One region of the Nocardia sp. NPDC059177 genome, then DNA from elsewhere that is predicted to be linked to it. Evidence: riboswitches for the same ligand, from Rfam matches in the RefSeq annotation. Region 1 holds a riboswitch; each other region holds the start of a gene.
The links. A riboswitch is a leader RNA that binds a small molecule or an ion and turns the genes downstream of it on or off. The one in region 1 is predicted to bind cobalamin.

Region 1 (4,155 bases):
GCTACTTCGACTGCGCCGACCAGCTGATCAAGCTCGACTTCGGCCTGGTCGCCGCGTAGTACATCTGGGCCGAGCGCCGGTGTGGTCTGTAGACCGCACCGGCGCTCGGTGTCTGTCAGGCGATATCGCGGTGCGCGGCGGCCATCCGCGGTATCGGTGGGCGGTCGGCCAGGCTGACCTCCGACGGGGTGCGCTGCCATCCGGTCTCGCCCGGCAGGAACTGGACCAGGCCGATGCCGGAGTCACGGATGCCGAGCCGGTCCAGCAGTGTCGCCACCACCTGCCTGCTCATCACCGCCAGTTCGTGGGTCGGCCGATGACGGTGCCGCCGCACGCCGAGGTCGACCTGGGTGATCGCGGACAGGCCACGGCGCTGCCAGCAGTCGAGCAGGATGCCGATCTCGGCGCCGAACCCGCTGGCGAAGGAGATCTCGCCGAGAAACGCACGGGTGGCGGCGTATTCACCACCGAGCGGCTGCACGATCTCGGCCAGGGCGGGCGCCAGCGCGGTGAGCAGCGGCCGGGCGACCAGTTGGGTGACCCGCCCGCCGCCGTCGGCGTCCACCCCGGCACCACCGGCGAGCGGCCGCCGGTAGAAACCCTTCACCAGGGCCAGCCCCGGGTCGGCGAGCAGCGGGGCGACCAGCGTGGGCACGAACAACGGGTCCGGCTCCACCAGATCCGCGTCGAGGAAGACGATCAGGTCACCGGTGCACACCGCCATCGAGCGCCACAGCACCTCACCCTTGCCCGGGCGCGGCGGCACCTCGGGGAGCGCCTCCTCCCGGGTGTAGACGGCGGCGCCGGCCGCCCTGGCTCGCGCGATGGTGCGGTCGGCGGAGCCTGCGTCGAGCACGATCAGTTCATCGACCAGCCCGCCCAGCAGCGGGCGGACCGAGGCGACCACTCCGGCGACCGTGTCCTCGTCGTCGAGCGCGGGCACCACCACCGAGATCCGGCGACCGGACTTCCGGTCGATCAGTTCACGGACGTTCATGCCGAACAGTGAACGACACCCCGACCCCGCCCGCCAGCGAACACCACGATCCTGTGACGGGAGCCAATCAGCGCGCCGGGCGACCTGGTCGTCGGACAGGTGGTGCGGCCGCGCGCGGGCGTGGCATTGTCTGCGGAGACTGATTGCCGGCCCGCCCGCACCGGCTGCCCCGACCCGCGCTGACCGGACGTCCGACCAGGGTGCTCCCGCTACCCCGGCACCGATCTTGCTAGAGTCCAGCAGCCGTGGTGTTCGGGAAATCGGTGGGAAACCGGTGCGGCCCTCGCCACTGTGATCGGGAGCGACGAATCGTTCCGGGCAGCAGACGCTGCCCGGAGCCACTGGGGCCGATGCCCTGGGAAGGTGGATTCGGCGCACGCAATCCCGTCAGCCAGGAGACCGGCCACGGCCACGCAGTAACCGTTCCACGAGGACCTGGAAGGCCGTCACCTTGACCCCGTCTGTTTTCGCGCGCCTACGTACCGGCGCGCTGATCGCCTGCGCGATCGTCGTCACCGGTTGCGGTGTGCAACCCGCCCCCGCGACCACCGGCGCGAACGCCGTGACCCGCGCCAACTGCGGAATCGACATCACCGTCGACGCGCCACCGCAACGGATCTACGCCGCCTACCAGCCCTCGATCGAGATCGCGCACGCCCTCGGCGTCACCGACCGGCTGGTGGGCACGGCGTTCCTGGACGCCGAAGTACTGCCCGAATACCGGGACGCACAGGCGAAGTCGGCCTATGCCGAGAAGCTGCCCAGCCGTGACGAACTGCTCGCGCAGACACCCGATTTCGTGCTGTCGGGCTACAACGGCGTCTTCGCCGCCTCGGCCCAGAACAGTGTCGGCACCCGGGCGAGCCTGCACGAACTCGGCGTGCGGACCTGGGTGCTGAGCCCGCTGTGCCCGAGCGCGGACGGACTCGCCGACGAGGCGATCGACCCGAAGACCGTGCGTTTCGACAATGTCTACGCCGACCTGCGTGACCTCGGCGCGCTGTGGGGTGTTGCCGGACGGGCCGACGAGCTGGTCACACAGCTGAGTACCCGGATCGAGGCGGTGCGCGCGACGGTGGCCGGCGCGCCACGCCCGCGGGTCGCGGTCGTCACGCCCAAGGACGACGGCTCCTACACCGTCGCGGGCGGCATCGACTTCGTCACCCAGATCATCGAGGCGGCCGGCGGAGTCAACGCCTTCGCCGATCTCACCGAGCGCCGCAATGTCCCGATCGGCGCCGAAAGCCTGATCGCCCGCGATCCCGACATCATCCTGACCAGCCAGTGCTGCAAGGCCACCTACACCCGCACCGACGCGCAGCCGCAGGTCGACCGGATCGTCGGCAACCCGGCCTTCGCGAACCTCACCGCCGTGCGCAACGGCGTGGTGCATCCGTTCCTGTTCGCGGACCGGGCCGCCGGTGTGCGGATCGCGCACGCGACCGAACTGGTCGCCGAGTTGATCCACCCCGATCTGTTCGGACGGTGACCCGCACCGTTCGCGGCACCGGCCTGATGCTGGCCGGTGCCGCGCTCGCCGCTGTCTGCGTCGCCTCCGTCCTGATCGGCGCGCACCCGCTCACCCTCGACCAGGCCCTCACGGCGTTCACCGACTTCCGCGGCACCGACAGCGACCGGATCGTGCGCTATATCCGCCTGCCGAGGACCCTCGCCGGGCTGCTCGCGGGCGTGGCGCTGGCCCTGGCCGGTGTGGTGATGCAGGGCCTGACCCGCAACCCGCTCGCCGGGCCCGGCCTGCTGGGCATCAACGCGGGCGCTTCGCTGGCGATTGTGCTCGCCATGGGCGCGCTGAGCGTGACCACCCCGGCCGGCTTCGTGTGGTTCGCGTTCCTCGGTGCCGCGATCGCGGCGGCCTGCGTCTACCTGCTGGGTTCGCTGGGATTCGGGGGCGCGACACCGGTGAAGCTGGCACTGGGCGGGGCCGCGTGCACCGCGCTGTGGGCCTCGATCACCACCGCCGTCACCCTGCTGAACCGGACCACGTTCGACAACTTCCGGTTCTGGGTGGTCGGATCGCTGGCCCGCGCCGATCTCGAATCCCTCGGCGGGACAGCGCCGTTCATCGCGGTCGGCGCGGTACTGGCCCTGGTCGTCGCGCGGCCGCTGAACACGATCGCCATCGGCGACGACATGGCGCGCACCCTCGGCACCCGCCTGGTCCCGGTCCGGGCCACCGGCGCCTGCGCGGTGGTGCTGCTCGCGGGCGCGGCGGTGGCCGTCGCGGGACCGATCGGGTTCGTCGGCCTGGTGATCCCGCACATCGCCCGCGCGGTCGCCGGGCCCGACTACCGGTGGGTGCTGGTCTGGTCGGCCGTGCTCGGTCCGACCCTGCTGCTGCTCGCCGACATCGTGGGCCGGGTGGTGGCGCGGCCGCAGGAGATCCAGGTCGGCATCATCACCGCGTTCGCCGGGGCACCGTTCTTCCTGTATCTGGTGCGCGACCGGAAGGTGGCGAAGCTGTGACGGTCACCGAAGGCAGGGTGCTGCCGGTCGGCACGGTACTGCTGTGCTCGCCGGGGCGCCGCGTCGTGCTCCGGGTCCAGCGGCGATCGGTGCTCCTGACCGTGCTGCTCACCGTGGCGGCACTGACGGTGGCGGCGTGGTCGCTGACCGTCGGCCACTATCCGCTGACCACCGCCGATGTGCTGCGGGTGCTGTCCGGCGGCGGCACGCTCATCGAATACGACGTGGTCGTGAACGATCGGCTGCCGCGCGTGCTCACCGGGCTCGGCGTCGGTGCCGCCTTCGCGCTGGCCGGCGCGATCCTGCAACGCATCGCGGCGAACCCGCTGGTGAGCCCGGAGATCATCGGGATCAACGCGGGTGCCTCGCTGGGCGCGCTGGTGGTGAGCGTGCTGCTCGGCGGCGCCGGGCTCGGGCTGGTCGGTGGGGCACTGGCCGGTGCGTTCGTGGCCATGGCGCTGATCATGGTGGTGGCGACCAAGGACGGCCTCGACGGCTACCGCCTCGTGCTCGTCGGCATCGGCGTGACGGCGATGCTGTCCTCGGCCATCGCCTTCATCCTGACCAGAGCCGATGCCTACCAGGCACATACGGCCGCGCTGTGGCTCACCGGCAGCCTCGCCAACCGGGACTGGCCCCACGTCTGGTTCGCCGCCGCGGCGCTCGCGGTGACC
Region 2 (4,155 bases), on a different contig from region 1:
AGCATCGAGTCGAAGTAGGCACCGATCTCGGCACCCAGATTCGCCCCACCATCCAGACGGATACCCGCACCACCCGGCGTGCGATAGGCAGTGATCCGCCCGGTATCGGGCCGGAAACCATTGGCCGGGTCCTCGGTGGTGATCCGGCACTGCAACGCCGCACCACGAATCGACACCGTCTCCTGACTCAAACCCAGATCGGACAGGGACTCCCCCGCCGCGATCCGCAACTGCGCCTGCACCAGATCCACATCGGTGATCTCCTCGGTCACCGTGTGCTCCACCTGGATCCGCGGATTCATCTCGATGAACACATGATTACCGCGCTCGTCGAGCAGGAACTCGACCGTGCCCGCACAGCTGTAACCGATCTGGCGGGCGAAAGCCACCGCATCGGCGCAGATGCGTTCGCGCAGCGCGGGATCCAGATTCGGCGCAGGCGCCAGCTCGATCACCTTCTGATGCCGCCGCTGCACCGAACAATCCCGCTCGAACAGATGCATCACATTGCCGTGCTGATCAGCCAGGATCTGCACCTCGATATGACGCGGATTCACCACCGCCTGCTCGAGGAACACCGTCGGATCACCGAACGCCGACTCCGCCTCCCGCGACGCCGCCTCGATCGACTCACGCAACAGCTCGGGCGCGGCCACCCGCCGCATACCGCGACCACCACCACCGGCCACAGCCTTGACGAAGATCGGGTACTCGAGCTCGGCGGACGCGGCGAGCAACTCGTCGATATCGGCCGAGGGCGCGCTCGACTTCAAGACCGGCAGCCCGGCGGTGCGCGCCGCCTCGATCGCGGTCGCCTTGTTGCCTGCCATCTCGAGCACCTCGGCCGAAGGGCCGATGAAGGTGATTCCCTCACGCGCACACGCCGCCGCCAGGTCGGGATTCTCCGACAGGAAACCGTAACCGGGGTAGATGGCGTCGGCACCGGCCGACTTGGCCGCCTCGACGATCGCCTCGATCGATAGGTAGGCGCGAACGGGATGGCCCTGCTCACCGATCTGGTAGGACTCGGCTGCCTTCAGCCGGTGCACGGAATTGCGGTCCTCGTACGGGAACACCGCGACCGTTCCGATGCCGAGTTCGTAGGCCGCGCGGAAGGCACGGATGGCGATCTCGCCGCGATTGGCGACCAAGACTTTCGAGAACATTGGCCTACGGTACCCGGCCCCGGACCGGGGCCGGACAGGCAAGGTGGGTTCGTCGTATTCTTCACACCACATGCCCGCCGACCTGCGAAGTTGCGGTAATCCGGCCGTCACATCTCACCGCGCGGACCGCCAGGCGGTGCGGCCCGGCCGACCCGCGCGCAACCGCAGGTCACGGCCCCGCGCGCACGGCCGTGGTAGCTGCGGTCCCCGCACAGGCCTATGCTGGGCGGGCAGCTGGTTCGCCTGCGCGGTGGAAGAGTCGGAGCCCCGACCTCCCGCGCCGGCGTCGAAACTCGCACGGACAGCTTCCGTGCCGGGTGAGAGGGAACCCGGTGGGAATCCGGGACTGTCCCGCAGCGGTGAGCAGGAACGAACGCTGTCATCAGCACTGGGCACGATGCCTGGGAAGCGACGGCCAGTAGGTCGGTCGAGCACGACCGGTGCCCGCGAGTCCGAAGACCTGCCGACTGTGCCGGATACGCCGTATCCGGCGGCCACCGCCTCGTGGATCGGGCGCGCGGACCACCTCACCGACCTGTCCCGGCTGCGCCGGGGAGGTCTGTCCGGTCGTCGTGTCGTGCCCGCAAAAAGGCGTCGGCTCTCCCTGCACGACACTGGAGAAGCTCCGTGACTGTTTCCCCTACCCCGTTCACCGCAACGGTTCTCGGCCTGCCCCGGGTGGGCCCGAACCGCGAGCTCAAGCGGGCCACCGAGGCCTACTGGGCCGGCCGCGCCGACGCGGGCCACCTGCACACCGTCGGCCGGGAACTGCGCCGCGCGCAGCTGCTCGCGCTGCGCGCGGCGGGCCTGGACTCGGTGCCCGTCGGCACCTTCTCCTACTACGACCAGGTCCTCGACACCGCGGTGCTGCTCGGTGCCCTGCCGCCGCGCGTCGCCGGCATCGCCGACCCGCTGGATCGGTACTTCGCCGCCGCGCGCGGCACCGACACCGTCGCTCCGCTGGAGATGACCAAGTGGTTCGACACCAACTACCACTACCTCGTCCCCGAGATCGATGCCGAGACGGTCTTCACGCTGAATCCCACCAAGCTGCTGGCCGAGCTGGCCGAGGCGATCGAGCTCGGTGTCAGCGCCCGCCCGGTGGTGGTCGGCCCGATCACCTTCCTGAAGCTGGCCAAATCCACCGGCGGCGCGGCCCTGGACCGGCTGCCCGAGCTGATCACCCTCTACGGCGACCTGCTGATCCAGCTCGCCGAAGGCGGCGCGCAGTGGGTTCAGATCGATGAGCCAGTTCTGGTCACCGACCTGACCGACGCCGAGATCGCCCTCGTGCGCGACACCTACACCCAGCTCTCGGCGGTACCGCGGCGTCCGGCCATCCTGGTCGCCACCTACTTCGGGCATCCCGATGCCGCCCTCGGCGCGCTGGCCGACACGGGTATCGATGGCGTGGCGGTCGACTTCACCGCGGGCACCCGGGTCGCCGATCTCGCCTCGCTGCCCGCGCTGGCGAGCAAACTGCTCGTGGCGGGTGTCGTCGACGGCCGCAACATCTGGCGCACCGACCTCGACGCGGCCCTGAGCACGCTGGGCACCCTGCTCGGCAGCGCCGGTTCGGTCGCGGTATCGAGTTCGTCGTCGCTGCTGCACGTGCCGTACTCGCTGACCCCCGAGACCGGGCTCGACGAGCGGCTGCGGTCGTGGCTGGCCTTCGGTGCCGAGAAAGTCGCCGAGGTGCGCGTGCTGGCCACCGCCCTGACCACCGGCACCGACGCCGTCGCCACCGAGCTGGCCGCCGCGCGCGACGCGGCGCAGTCCCGGCGCACCGATCCGCGCCTGCACGTCGAGCAGGTCAGGGCCCGCCTGGCCGCCCTCGACGACAGCGACCTGAACCGTCTGCCCGCCGACGAGCGCCGCGCCCTGCAACGCGAGCACCTCGACCTGCCGCTGCTGCCGACCACCACCATCGGCTCCTACCCGCAGACCTCGGCGATTCGCCTGGCCCGCGCCGCGCTGCGCAAGGGCGAGATCGACGAGGCCGAGTACGTGCGCCGGATGCGGGCCGAGATCGCGGCGGTGATCACCTTGCAGGAGCAGCTCGGCCTGGACGTGCTGGTGCACGGCGAACCCGAGCGCAACGACATGGTGCAGTACTTCGCCGAACTGCTCGACGGCTTCGCCGCCACCGACAACGGCTGGGTGCAGTCCTACGGCACCCGCTGCGTGCGGCCGCCGATCCTGTTCGGTGACGTCTCGCGGCCGGACCCGATGACCCTGTCGTGGATCGGCTACGCCCAGTCGCTGACCACCAAGCCGGTCAAGGGCATGCTCACCGGGCCGGTGACCATCCTGGCGTGGTCGTTCGTGCGCGACGACCAGCCGCTGGGCGAGTCGGCCCGCCAGGTCGCGCTGGCCATCCGGGACGAGACCGTCGACCTGGAAGCCCAGGGCGCCCGCGTCATCCAGGTCGACGAGCCCGCCCTGCGCGAGCTGCTGCCGCTGCGCGCGGCCGACCAGCCCGCCTACCTGCGCTGGTCGGTGGACGCGTTCCGGTTGTCGACCGCTGGTGTGGCCGACACCACCCAGGTGCACACCCACCTGTGCTACTCGGAGTTCGGCGAGGTCATCTCGGCCATCGCCGGTCTGGACGCCGATGTCACCTCGATCGAGGCGGCCCGCTCGCACATGGAGGTGCTCGACGACCTGAACGCGGCCGGTTTCGCACTCGGCGTCGGTCCCGGTGTCTACGACATCCACTCGCCCCGGGTGCCCTCGGTCGAGGAGATCACCACCTCGCTGGCCGCGGCGTTGAAAGCCGTTCCGGCCGAACGGCTTTGGGTCAACCCCGACTGCGGACTGAAGACCCGCGGACCGGTGGAGGTCGAAGCGTCGCTGCGCAACCTGGTGACAGCGGCGGCGGCACTGCGCTGACCTGGCAAACCTCGTGAAACATCGTTGCGGGTGGAAGTCTTGCACCCGCAACGATGACCGCGGGCGCAGGCGCGTTTCGCACGCAGAAGAGGGGGCG
Region 3 (4,155 bases), 210 kb from region 1:
GCTGGTCGCCTGGCGCGAGGAAGTCGCGCGGGTGAAACGGGCCGCCTTCCGCGATCAGGACTACTGGGCCCGGCCCGTCCCCGGATTCGGCCCCGACGACGCGTCGATCCTCGTCGTCGGGCTGGCGCCGGCGGCCAACGGCGGCAATCGCACGGGCCGGATGTTCACCGGCGACCAGAGCGGTGAGGTCCTGTTCGCGGCGCTGCACGCGGTCGGGTTGTCGACCGGCGCGCACCCGGTGGCCGTCGACGACGGCATCGAACTGCTCGGCACCCGCCTCACCGCCCCCGTGCACTGCGCCCCACCACAGAACAAGCCGACCGCCGAGGAACGGCACCGGTGCGCGCCGTTCCTGAGCCGCGAACTGGAATTGCTCGCCGATTCCCTGGCAGTGATCGTCGTCCTGGGCGCCTTCGGCTGGCAGGCCCTGTTCACGGTCCTGACCGAAGGCGGCTGGCGGGTGCCGCGGCCACGGCCACGCTTCGCCCACGGCGCGCGGGTGAGGCTGACCCATCCCGACGGCCGTGCCGTCACCGTGCTGGGCTGCTATCACGTCAGCCAGCACAACACCTTCACCGGCCGGCTCACCCCCGCCATGCTCGAGGACATCCTGCGGACAGCGAAAGGCATTGCCGCCGAACAGGAAGCGAGAAACCGATGACCCAGCGACCGAACGTCGTGGTGCGCCGCATCTACGACGACCCCGAACCCACCGACGGACAACGGGTACTCGTCGACCGGCTGTGGCCGCGCGGTGTCAGCAAGGAGCGCGCCGACCTGACCACCTGGTGCAAGGCGGCCGCGCCCTCCACCGACCTGCGCAAGTGGTACGACCACGACCCGGACCGGTTCGCCGAGTTCGCCCGCCGCTATCGCGCCGAACTCGACGACGCCGACCATGCCGACGCGCTCGCGGAATTGCGCACGATGGCCGCGCACGGACCCCTCACCCTGCTCACCGCGGCCCGCCGCGCCGATATCAGCGAGGCGACCGTGCTCGCCGACATCCTCGGCGCTCCCGCGAACTGACCCACACTCCCCGCGCCGGCGGAATTCATCTCGGCCGCTATAGATCCGCGGCAAATATTTGGCGACTATCCATGCGCGGTCATAGCCGAATGCGCAATCGTGCCGATAGAGTCGGGACCGATATCGCAATTACCACCGCATTCAGGGAAAGGCAATAGACGGCCGTTCAGCACGATGAAGGGATTGCGCGCAATGACCCGATCACATCGCGATGAGCACGAGGAACGATCTCGCACGCGCGCGATCGATCTGCATGTCTGGCGGGAAGTGACCAGAATCCGCACCGAATGGATCGTCGACCACCGCCTCACCCCCGCCCAGCGTCATGCCCTCATCGACGAGGAATCGGTCGACCTGACCGCCCGGATCACCGTCTTCGAATCGGTCGTGCTCGACGACCTGGTCGACCGCTGGAAAGCGGCCTACGGCTGGGCGATCCCCGACGACGCCATGCCGCTGGGCAAACTCACCGCCCTGGCCAGGGCCGATGCCCGTTCAGCGGTGCTGTGCGACAACCTCTACGCGCACATCCCGCCCGCGCTCATCGCCGAGCGGCACACGGCCACCGCCGCGGCGGCCACCCGCCGCCGCCGGCGCAGCGCACCCCCGCCGCAGCGCTGGCGCAGCCGTTCGGTGACCATCGCACCGGCGACGGAAATGGTCGTGATGCGCACCTGGGGCATCATCCGATCCTGCGATTTCACCGAACTCGCCTGCGCGCTCATCCAGGTACAGACCGATGACGGAATGCCCATTCCGGCGTCCCCGCTGGATCCACTGGCCGAGCAGATGTCCGCGGTCATCCACGACCAGCTCGTCGAAGAAGGCTTGCCACCCATTTAACAATCGGCAATTCTCCAGTTATCCGAATCGCCGGCTTCGTATGTCATTTCCGCCCGAACACAGCACGGCCGCAGGCAGATCCACGCACGCGCCGGCATGCGTAGGATGACGCCTGTCCGCAGGGAAGACCGGTGTGATTCCGGGGCTGTCCCGCAACTGTGAGGCTCGCGTGCGAGCCGAAGCCAGATACCTGCGGATGCAGTGCTGAACGGTCGTGATCACGTGGGTATTGATCGATACGCCGAACCGAGCCACCCCGGGTGGCTCGTTTCCGCATGTCTTCGTCGCGTGAGAACCAGACGCGATAGGAGCCACACATGCCGTCCTCGACGTTGCGTCGTCGGACCTTCCTGCTCGGTGGCGCGCTCGCCGCGGGCGCCGCCCTGACCGGGTGCAACCGGTCGCCGGCCGACGGCGAGGGTGCGGTCGACACCTTCACCGCCGCGTTCCAGGGTTCGGGTGCCGGCGAGGGCATCGACCCCGGCGTGAACACCCTGTTCATCGACGAGGCGAGAATGAAGTCGGTCTACGACGGCCTCTTCGAGATCGACGAGACGATGACGCCGATCCCCCGCCTGGCCACCGCCGCCGAGCCGAACGCCGACGGCACCCGCTGGCGGATCGCGCTGCGCGAGGCGCGCTGGCACGACGGCAAGGCCTTCACCGCCGACGATGTGCTGTACACGTTCGCGCGGGTACTCGGCCCGCCGCAGCGGCGGCCGTTCATCGGCGCCTCCGCGCTCGAGCACGTCGATCTCGCCCAGAGCCGGGCCGTCGACGCGCGCACGGTCGAGATCGCGCTGCGCGAGCCCTCCTTCGAATTCCTGATCGCGCTGTCGGCCTACGGGACCAAGATCGTGCAGAACGGCGCCACCGACTTCGACCACCCGGTCGGCACCGGCCCGTTCGTCTTCGAATCCTTCGAGGCGGGCAGGCAATTCGTCGCCACCGCCAACGACCACTACTGGGACGGCGCCCCGGCGATCCGCCGGTTGCGGATCGTCAGCGCCGAGTCCGATGCGCGGCTCTCGGCGGTGCAGAGCGGCGAGGTCGACTACGCCGACAACCTCACGCCCTCGGCGGCGCGCACCCTCCAGGGCCGGAGTGGGCTGAGCCTGACCGCGATACCGAACAGCGGTATCCACTTCTTCGCCATGAAGACCGATCGGGCACCGTTCGACAACCCCGACGTGCGCCGCGCGGTGATGCGGATGCTCGACCGCGACGAACTGGTGAAGATCGCCCTGGAAGGCCAGGGCGAGGTGTCCAACGACGTGTTCGGCAAGGGTTTCCAGCACTACGCCGAACTGCCGCAGCACACCTACGATCCCGACGAGGTGGGCAGGCTGCTGCGCCGCGCCGGTGTGCGCGACCTGTCGTTCGACCTGTTCACCGCGCCGGTGGCACACGGATTCGTCGAAGCGGCCCGGCTGTTCGCCGAGCACGCGCAACGCTGCGGGGTGCGGGTGAACGTGGTGCTCGGCGCCAAGGACACCTACTACACCGACGCACTGTCGACCGGGCACCTGACGATGGGACAGTCCGGGCCGCTGGCGATTCCGAATCATTTCGCGTCGCGCCTGCTCACCGGATCGCCGCAGAACCGCACGAAGTGGTCCGATCCGGAATTCGACGCCCTCTACGCGAAGGCCCAGGCCACCCCGGGTGTCGAGGATCGCACGGCGATCTATCGGACCATGCACGAGATTCTGCACGATCGAGGAGGATTCGTGTTCTTCGGGACCACCGCGTGGAACAGTGCCGCGCGCGACCGCTTCCAGCAGGTACCCACCGCCGTGCCGAACTCGCACGGCTGGGCCCGCTTCGACCGGGTGCGCGTCCGATGACCGCGCTGGACGCGGCCAGGGCCCGCTACTGGATCGACCGCTGGGATCGCCAGCAGGAGCACTACATGCCCGACCGTGAACAGCGGTTCGAGGTGATCGGCGATGTCCTCGACGAACTCCGCGAACGCGAGGACCTGCTCATCGTCGATCTGGGGGTCGGCCCCGGCACCCTGGCACAGCGACTGCTCGACCGCTTTCCCGCGGCGCGGGTGGTCGGCGTCGACGCCGATCCGCTGCTGCTGGGGCTGGCCGACCGCGCGCTCGGATCACCCCGGTTCCGTACCGTTTCCGCTGATCTGCGCCGCGAGGGCTGGCTCGATGCCCTCGCACTGGACCGGGTGCCCGACGCCTTCGTCAGCACGACGGCGCTGCACTGGATGAACCGCGATCCGCTGCGTGAGCTCATCCGCGCGTGCGCGGCGGCACTGAAACCCGG
Region 4 (4,155 bases), on a different contig from region 1:
CGTCACCGTGTCGATGATCGTCAGGTAAGCGGCGCCGAGTCCCGCGGTCACCGGGATCAGCACCCGGTGATCCGGCCCGACCCACAGCCGCGCCAGGTGCGGTACCACCAACCCGACCCAGCCGATCACACCGCTCACCGCGACCGCCCCCGCCACGATCGCGGCCACCGTCACCAGCAACAGCCAGCGCAAGGGCGCGGGCCGCACCCCCAGCGTGGTGGCGTCGTCGTCGCCGAGGGAGAGCAGGTTGATCCGCCAGCGCAGGGCCCAGATCAGCGCGCCGCCCAGCAGGACCGGGCCGAGCGCGATCGCGACCTTGCCGAAGCTCGCGGTGGCCAGACTGCCCAGCAGCCAGAACACGATGGCCTGCAGTTCGCCGTAGGGGTCGGCCAGATACGTCAGCAGCGATACCAGCGCCGCGAAGAACGCGCCGACCACCATGCCCGACAGCACGATCGTCAACGGCGCCGCCCGCCGTCCCCGGCTGGTCGCGAACACCGCGACGAGGGCGAGCAGTCCGAACCCGAAGGAACCGAAAACCAGTGCCGCCGAACCCAAGCCGAGCACAATGGCCAGTGCGCCACCGAACGACGCCCCCGACGACACACCCAGAATGTGCGGGCTGACGATCGGATTGCCGAACACCGCCTGCAACACCACCCCGCACAGGGCCAGGCCTGCGCCGATCAGCATCGCGAGCAGCACGCGGGGCAGCCGCACCCGCAGTACCGCGGCCTCCTGGGTCGGCGACCAGGTCTGCTCGAGCTCGAACACTTGGCCGAGCAGGATGCGGACCACCTCGTCGACGGCCACCGGGTAGCGGCCGACGCCCAGCGCCAGCACCCCGACCGCCAGCACGAAGACCGGCAGCCCGATCAGCACGCAGTACCAGCGCACCGGCCGGGTTCCGGAACGCTCGGTTCCGGTCTGCTCAACGACCGAAGTCCGCATAGTCGCGCGAGCCTCCGTTACTCGGCATCGCCAGCATCGCGTCCAGCTGCGCGGCGGTGGGTTCGACCCCGTACAGGAAGCCGTACTGGCGCACGATCTCCGCGCGCAGCCCCGGTGCGCGGGTGCCGTGCACCAGGCCGGCGAGCCATTGCCACATCAGCGGTGACTCCTGGCTCGGCGGATCCCACCGGTAGCCGCCGAGCGGAACCTTGTACACCCGGCGCTCACGCACCGCACGCAACGTCGCCAGGGCCGGGTCGCCGTAGAGATCATCGGGCTGGGCCGGACCGAAGTTCCCGAGCAGCACGACGTCGGGGTCCCAGGCCAGCAGCTGTTCGGTGCCGATGGTGGCGCGCTGCTGGCCGATCCCGGCGGCGCAGTTGCGCGCACCGGCCAGTTCGATGACGAAATGGTTGTAGGAACCGGCCCCCGCGGCGTGCATGGCCTCGGCGCCGCCGAACAGATACAGCACCGAACATGCCGGGTCGGCGGGCGCGGCGGCGCGCATCCGGTCCAGGGTGGTTCGCATCCCGTCGACGATCCGGCTCGCCCGCTCCCGCTTGCCGAGCAGTTCGCCGTACATCCGCACCGCGCCCTCCAGATCGGCCTGCGTCCCGTAACTGAGTTCGGCGACGGTCAGGCCCGCGGCGCGCAGCGGCTCGGTGATCCCCGGCCCACGATCGCCCCACTGGATCACCACATCCGGTTCCGCGGCCAGGATGCTTTCGACATTCGGCGCGAACTCGGCGCCGGCGACATCGGTGCGCACGTCGAGCAGGCGCGGATACACCTCGCCGAGGAAACCGCTCTCGATCGCGGTGGCCGAGGCCGCGTTCATCCCGGCCAGCACATCCGGGCCGCCGTTGACCGCCACCATCATCGACGCCGCCGGCATCGGGATCGTCACCACCCGACGGGCCGGACCGCTCAGCTCGACGACCCGACCGGTCAGATCGGTCACGGTCAGCTCGGCGCCGGTGCCCGCCGATCCGGTGCCGCCGCACGCGCCGGCGAGAAACGGCAGCGCGGCCGCGGCCAGTGTTCCGCCGAGCATCCTGCGTCGCGACATCTCGCCGCTGGGCGGCCGGTGATCGGGCATCGGGTCGGTCCTCTCGTGTCCGGAAGAGGACTCGAGCACACGCCACCCGGCCACGATCGAAACCGCCCCTGCACCGTCACCGATCAGGGCATTTCTCGCTGCCACCCGCACGCCGCCGCGGGTCCTCGCCCGTGGATGGTGTCCGCGACAGGTCAGTATCCTGACTCCCGGATCAACGCGCACCCCGACCTTCCAGCCTGGCGGCCGTGGTCTTCGGTGGGGTCGGCTCCCCGGTCACAGTGGCGGGACCGTGCCGGATTCACACCGGCTTCCTGGTTCCCGTCGCGGTAGTTCGAGCGACACTGTAACGCCACCGGGCGGTTTCGGTGTATCCGCTCATCGGTATCGCGACATTGCCCGTGACGGCGGCGCTCGCGGGTCGCGGACTCACTGCGCGGCCGCGAAGTAGGCCGTGCGGACCTCGATCTTCGCCGGTAGTGGGAAGTCGGGGCTGCCCGAGCCGAGTGGGCCGACGGCGACCTGCCAGGTGTTCGAGGACTTGTCGATGGCGGTGCGGGAGTCGGAAGGTTGCAGGACCACCTCGTGGCCGCCGGAGCAGGAGTAGGCGCCGACCAGGCCGTCGGCGCGGCCGCCCCAGGCGCCGCCGACGCGGATTCGGCACTGGCGTCCGTCGGCGAGTTCGAGTGCCCAGGGTTCGGGTGATTCGGTGCGGCCGATGGGGGTGAGCGGCGGGTCGACCTGATATTCGCGCAGGGTGCGCTGCCAGGGGTCGGAGCCGCAGAGCAGGGCGGTTTTGCCGGGGGTGGGCCAGCAGACATCGGCCGCGGCCGCGGACGGGCCGCAGTGGTAGATGCCGGACGTTGTCGCCGACCGGCTCGGGACGGCATCCGCGCAGTTCAAGGTGCTGACCGGGTCGGCCGTCGCGAGGGCGAATCCGTCGCGGGGCTGACCGGAGGCGTCGACGGCGATCAATGTCACCACGGCGGTGGCCGGACCCGGCACGGGCGCGGGCGTCTTGACCGGGGAACCGGCGTCGGACGGTGCCGGAGTGCCGCCGCCGGTCGGTGCCGTGATGTCGGGAGCCGGCGTGCCGCCGCCGGTCGGCGCCGTGACATCGGGCGCTGGCGTGCCTTCGCCGGTGGGTGCGGCACTCGACGGCAGGAAGGTCATCCCGGGATAGTCGATGGGTTGCTGCTCGTCCGCGCAGCCGACGAGCGCGACCGCGCAGACCGCGCCGATCACGCCCAGTGTTCGTCCGATGATCATGGCCGCCCCTTCGTCCGAGAGCTCGAACCCCGACGTCTGTGCATCGTCTGCGCGGCCGCGCTCGTTAACCCGGCGAACAGATCCCGTCGGCCGCCTCGATCACCTTCGCCGACAGCGACCGCAGCGCGGCGCCCTCCTGCTCGGTGAGCTTGTCCACGAACAACTCTCGCACCAGTTCCACGTGCTCGGGCGCGGCCCGCCGCAGCACCTCGCGCCCCGCCTCGGTCAGCGAGACGATGATCCCGCGCGCGTCGTCGGGCGCGGGCACGCGGTCGACGAGTCCGCGCGTGGCCATCCTGGCCAGCTGCTTGGACAGCCGGGACTTGTCCCAGCGCACCTCGGCGCCCAGGTCCTTGGCGCGCAGGCAGCCGTTCGGCGCGGCCGAGAGCGACACCATCAGTTCGTAGTCGGCCATCGACAGGCCGTGTTCGCTCAGCCCGGCGTTGATCGCCCCGTCCAGGCGCTGGCGCATCTTGATGAACGCCTGCCAGGTCTGTTGCTCCGCCGCGGAGAGCCATCTCGTCACGGGAATGATCCTAGATGGCTTATGGTTGACATGGAAACCAAGTACCGAAGGTCCACCTCAGGAGGCGTTCGCCATGCCAGCTATCACCGTCGACGACATCATGGTGTTGCCCCGGCTGCCCCGGCCCGACGTCACCGAGACCCAGCGGCAGGTCCGCCAGATCACCAGCGCGCACCGCCAGCAGGAAGGCGCGGGCTTCGAGGTCACCCGGCCGTTCCCCAGCGTCGATCTGCGCGCCGCCGACCCGTTCATCCTGCTCGACCAGATGGGCCCGGTCGCCTACGAACCCTACGAGGCCAAAGGCGCGCCATGGCATCCGCACCGCGGCTTCGAAACCGTCACCTACATGATC

Region 2: another riboswitch for cobalamin. It lies ahead of metE (5-methyltetrahydropteroyltriglutamate--homocysteine S-methyltransferase); the one in region 1 lies ahead of ACFXK0_RS07655 (ABC transporter substrate-binding protein).
Region 3: another riboswitch for cobalamin. It lies ahead of ACFXK0_RS06575 (ABC transporter substrate-binding protein); the one in region 1 lies ahead of ACFXK0_RS07655 (ABC transporter substrate-binding protein).
Region 4: another riboswitch for cobalamin. It lies ahead of ACFXK0_RS15230 (ABC transporter substrate-binding protein); the one in region 1 lies ahead of ACFXK0_RS07655 (ABC transporter substrate-binding protein).

What each region holds. Positions count from the first base shown of each region.
Region 1 covers NZ_JBHZBX010000004.1:252,715-256,869, reverse strand. The annotation lists gene ACFXK0_RS07665 (ATP-binding cassette domain-containing protein) at 1-59, shown strand, start outside; gene ACFXK0_RS07660 (glucosyl-3-phosphoglycerate synthase) at 116-997, opposite strand; cobalamin riboswitch at 1,227-1,420, shown strand; gene ACFXK0_RS07655 (ABC transporter substrate-binding protein) at 1,449-2,486, shown strand; gene ACFXK0_RS07650 (FecCD family ABC transporter permease) at 2,483-3,481, shown strand; gene ACFXK0_RS07645 (FecCD family ABC transporter permease) at 3,478-4,155, shown strand, end outside.
Region 2 covers NZ_JBHZBX010000001.1:77,925-82,079, forward strand. The annotation lists gene ACFXK0_RS00375 (pyruvate carboxylase) at 1-1,166, opposite strand, end outside; cobalamin riboswitch at 1,452-1,649, shown strand; gene metE (5-methyltetrahydropteroyltriglutamate--homocysteine S-methyltransferase) at 1,794-4,058, shown strand.
Region 3 covers NZ_JBHZBX010000004.1:41,242-45,396, reverse strand. The annotation lists gene ACFXK0_RS06590 (uracil-DNA glycosylase) at 1-661, shown strand, start outside; gene ACFXK0_RS06585 (DUF488 domain-containing protein) at 658-1,029, shown strand; gene ACFXK0_RS06580 (hypothetical protein) at 1,222-1,872, shown strand; cobalamin riboswitch at 1,954-2,085, shown strand; gene ACFXK0_RS06575 (ABC transporter substrate-binding protein) at 2,190-3,719, shown strand; gene ACFXK0_RS06570 (class I SAM-dependent methyltransferase) at 3,716-4,155, shown strand, end outside.
Region 4 covers NZ_JBHZBX010000010.1:95,321-99,475, reverse strand. The annotation lists gene ACFXK0_RS15235 (FecCD family ABC transporter permease) at 1-951, opposite strand, end outside; gene ACFXK0_RS15230 (ABC transporter substrate-binding protein) at 932-2,050, opposite strand; cobalamin riboswitch at 2,183-2,371, opposite strand; gene ACFXK0_RS15225 (hypothetical protein) at 2,438-3,277, opposite strand; gene ACFXK0_RS15220 (MarR family winged helix-turn-helix transcriptional regulator) at 3,342-3,803, opposite strand; gene ACFXK0_RS15215 (pirin family protein) at 3,877-4,155, shown strand, end outside.